One region of the Nosocomiicoccus massiliensis genome, then DNA from elsewhere that is predicted to be linked to it. Evidence: riboswitches for the same ligand, from Rfam matches in the RefSeq annotation. Region 1 holds a riboswitch; the other holds the start of a gene.
What was found. A riboswitch is a leader RNA that binds a small molecule or an ion and turns the genes downstream of it on or off. The one in region 1 is predicted to bind S-adenosylmethionine.

Region 2: linked by a shared signal. The riboswitch ahead of metK (methionine adenosyltransferase) and the one ahead of CJ229_RS04840 (methionine ABC transporter ATP-binding protein) in region 1 are both predicted to bind S-adenosylmethionine.

Annotation. Positions count from the first base shown of each region.
Region 1 covers NZ_CP136964.1:901,666-903,876, reverse strand. Annotated here, with positions in the region: gene CJ229_RS04850 (acetamidase/formamidase family protein) at 1-418, opposite strand, end outside; gene CJ229_RS04845 (GNAT family N-acetyltransferase) at 563-1,072, shown strand; SAM riboswitch class I at 1,145-1,247, shown strand; gene CJ229_RS04840 (methionine ABC transporter ATP-binding protein) at 1,303-2,211, shown strand, end outside.
Region 2 covers NZ_CP136964.1:596,057-598,267, forward strand. Annotated here, with positions in the region: gene metK (methionine adenosyltransferase) at 1-1,158, opposite strand, end outside; SAM riboswitch class I at 1,242-1,353, opposite strand; gene pckA (phosphoenolpyruvate carboxykinase (ATP)) at 1,490-2,211, shown strand, end outside.

The DNA.
Region 1 (2,211 bases):
CATCTTTTGGTGCGACACCAATCACTCCAACCATTTTGTTAATTGGAATTTCAATATCGTTAAAGAGGACAGTATCATCTTTAATATCGAGCACTTTAATCGTTGGTTCGTGTAAATATTTACCCATCACACCAGCATCAGGTACAGTTACCATGACGCCTTTATCGTCAATTTCAATGTCTTGAATCGTAACTTTTAAAACATCTCCAGCTTGAATACCACTGACAAAAATAGGTCCAGAGGCTGGGTTCATTTTATCCCAATCGAGTGTGTCAAACGCGTAATCCTCATCTTGAATTTGATTCGTAAAACAGTCGAGCGTGTCAATTTTAACAGTATCACCAACATCTACAGTTAACTTCGGTTCGTTATCTTTAGACATGTGATAAAAATAATGTTCGTTAGAAAGATGTTTCATCTAAAAATCCTCCTTAAATAATCAGTAATCAACTTCATTGTTACAAATAAACGAGAGCTTGTCTATTTAACTGATAAACAGACAAAGTGAGTGTAGAAAGTATAAATGTTACTATAGAAGTAGCATTAAAAAGGATGGGATACGATGAATTTAGAAATAAGAAAACCGAAAATTGAAGACGCAGAGTCAATCATTGAACATAAAATAAAAGTAACAAAAGAAAATCCAGACACACTCGCAACAGCGATAGAAAATCAGGAACCAGACTTAGAAGATCAAATAAACAAAATAAAAAACATCGGTGAAAACGACTTAAAACTCGTCGCATTAGATGGCGACACAGTCATTGGAATCATCAACATGTTCCACGACAAGCGCCATAAATTCCGTCACATCGCACAATTTGGAATTAGTGTTCAACATAAATACGCAGGACACGGTATCGGAAGCAAACTCATTCAAGAAGTCGTCGATTTCGCGACAGAAAACGATAATATCGAAAAACTAATCCTCACAGTATTTGGTAACAACGACGGCGCGATCAAACTATACGAACGATTCGGATTCGAAAGTGAAGCAACACTAAAAGATCAAGTCAAACTAAACAACGACAGCTACACAGACCTCATTTACATGTCCAAATGGGTGAAGTAGGAGTTTTCTAACAATTTCGAAAAAGTGTTGTAAAATAGCTCTATGTGGTATAAGATTGTTTTAATTGAATATTAAATATCCAGAGAACTCGAGGGATTTGGCCCAGTGACAGTTCAGCAGCGGGCTTTTTAAGTACTGTGCTAATTCCAACGAGCAGATGCTTGACAGATATCATTACAAACCATTTGCTTATTTTAGTAAATGGTTTTTTATTTTGAGGAGGAGTTTCCATGAGTCATATTGAATTGAAGGGCGTTAGTAAGACTTACGATGTCAAAGGTAAGTCTGTTGAAGCGGTTAAAACGACGGATTTATCGATTCGCTCAGGTGAGATTTTTGGACTAATCGGCTTTAGTGGCGCAGGTAAAAGTACGCTACTACGCCTCATTAACTTACTTGAAGTGCCGACAACGGGTGACGTCATTGTCGGTGACGATAATTTAACAAAACTTTCTAAAGATAAACTACGTGTTAAACGTCAAAAGATCGGAATGGTGTTTCAGCATTTTAATTTAATTAACAGTAAGACAGTTGCTGAGAACATTAAGTTTGTTTTAAAAGCAGCGAAATATCCGAAAGAAAGAATGGACGCACGAGTGGATGAGTTGTTAACACTCGTCGGACTTTCAGATAAAAGAGATGCGTTACCTAAAAATTTAAGTGGGGGACAAAAACAGCGTGTCGGTATTGCACGTGCACTTGCAAATGATCCAGAAGTTTTACTATGTGACGAAGCGACGAGTGCGTTAGACCCTGAGATTACAAAAGAAATTTTAAAGTTATTAAAAGAGATTAATAAAACACTCGGTCTCACGATTGTTTTAATTACGCATGAAATGGAAGTCATAAAAGAAATTGCACATCGCGTTGGAGTCATGTCTAACGGAGAAATCATTGAAGTAGACGATGTTTATAACATATTTAGTAATCCGACACATGAAGTGACGAAAGGTTTCGTTCAAGAAATTTATAACTTCCAAGTGCCACCACATATTAAGACAACAAACGAAAACCGAATCATTACGTTAAAATTCGCAAAAGATACAGCAGAAGAAAACCATTTAAATCAGCTGTATAAACTATTTGATTTAAACATTAGTATTTTAAACGGTCGCATCGAATATATTAACGGCGATCCA
Region 2 (2,211 bases), 310 kb from region 1:
TAAAGTATCTACTTTATCGAGTGCTTCCCATGGGACGTCGATATCGTGACGACCGAAGTGTCCGTAACTTGCTGTTTGTTTATAAATCGGACGCTGTAAATCTAACATTTCAATAATACCGTCTGGAGTTAACGTAAATTCATTGCGTACTGCGGCTGCAATTTTTGAATCTTCGATTTTACCTGTTCCAAATGTATTTACTGAAATCGAGACAGGTTCAGCAACACCAATCGCATATGATAACTGAATTTCACACTGTTTAGATAAACCACTTGCAACGATATTTTTAGCAATGTAACGCGCTGCATAAGCTGCAGATCTATCTACTTTAGTTGGGTCTTTTCCACTAAATGCTCCCCCACCATGTCGTGCATAACCACCGTAAGTATCGACAATAATCTTACGTCCAGTTAATCCTGCATCTCCATGTGGTCCACCGATAACGAATCGACCTGTCGGGTTAATGATCATCCGAGTATCCTCGTCGATGAGATTTTCATCAATAACATAATCGATAACTTCACGCTTAATATCTTCTTTAATTTCACTATGTGCGACTTTTTCATCGTGTTGTGTGGATAAGACGATTGTATCTACACGTAACGGCTGATTATTTTCATCGTATTCGACAGTGACTTGAGTTTTTCCATCTGGTCGAAGGTAGTCTAAAACATGCGTTTTACGTACTTCTGTTAGACGACGCGCGAGTTTATGCGCTAAAGTAATTGGAAGTGGCATAAATTCCTCAGTTTCGTCTGTCGCGTAACCAAACATTAAACCTTGGTCACCTGCTCCAGTAGTTCCGCTCTCTTTTGATTCGTTATCCCCTTCTCCATCAACTCCTTGAGCAATATCGACTGACTGCTCATCAATTCCTGTTAATACAGACATCGTTTTATAATCATATCCGTATTCAGCATTCGTATAACCAATTTCTTGTACCGTGTTTCTAACGATTTTAGGAATGTCGACGTACGTAGACGTTGAAATTTCTCCAACAATCATTGCAAGACCAGTGTTTACAACAGTCTCACATGCAACACGTGCATCTTTATCGTCTTTAATAATCTCGTCTAAAATCGCATCTGAAATTTGGTCTGCAACTTTATCTGGATGACCTTCTGTTACAGACTCTGACGTAAATAATCTACGTTCCATTATATTTTCTCCTTAAAATATATTAGCTATCTCTTTCGATAAAAAAAGCCTTTTCTCACACATAGAGAAAAGGCCACCCTTTTCTCTTATCGTTCAGAAATCATTATTTCTGCAACCTTTAGCACCATTCTTCTACGTTAGAAGGGGTTGCTGGGCTTCACAGGGGGTATTCCCTCCACCGACTCTTGATAAGAGATAACTTGTTTACTAGAATACACAACATCAATGAAATTATCAAGTACTTTTAAAACATATCTCGATTCGGTGGAATCTTTTAGTATCTTGTATTAAAATATTAGATGATAAACAAAATTTGGAGGAAATTTATATAATGTCAAACTCTGTGAAAAGAATCGAAGCACTTGTACAAAAAGATTCAACAAACAACCAATTATCTCGTGCAGAGCTTGTAGAAGCCGCATCTAGAAGAAAAGAAGGTAAAATTGCATCGAGCGGTGCATTCACTGCAACAACTGGTAAATATACAGGTCGTAGCCCTAAAGACCGCTTCATCGTTGAAGACGATGTGACAAGAGACACTGTAGATTGGGGAGAAGTAAACCAACCAATTAGTGGTGAAGTGTTTGATGCACTACTCGACAAAGTGTTAGATCACTTAGATAGTAAAGATGAATTATTCGTATTTAACGGATATGCAGGTGCAGATACGGATTCACGTTTAAACATCCGTGTCGTAAACGAATTCGCATGGCATAACTTATTCGTAAAAGCTTTATTTATCGATCCTGAGACAAAAGAAGAAGGTTTAAACATTTCACCTGACTTTACAATTGTTTCTGCACCATCATTTAAAGCAGATCCATCTGTAGATGGTACGAACTCTGAGACATTTATTTTAGTGAACTTTGAAAAGCAAATCGTTTTAATCGGTGGAACTGAATACGCTGGAGAGATGAAAAAATCTATCTTCTCTGTAATGAACTACCTACTTCCTCAAAAAGGTATTTTAAGTATGCACTGTTCAGCAAACGTCGGAGAAAATGATGACGTAGCGTTATTCTTCGGATTATCTGGTACAGGTAAAACGACACT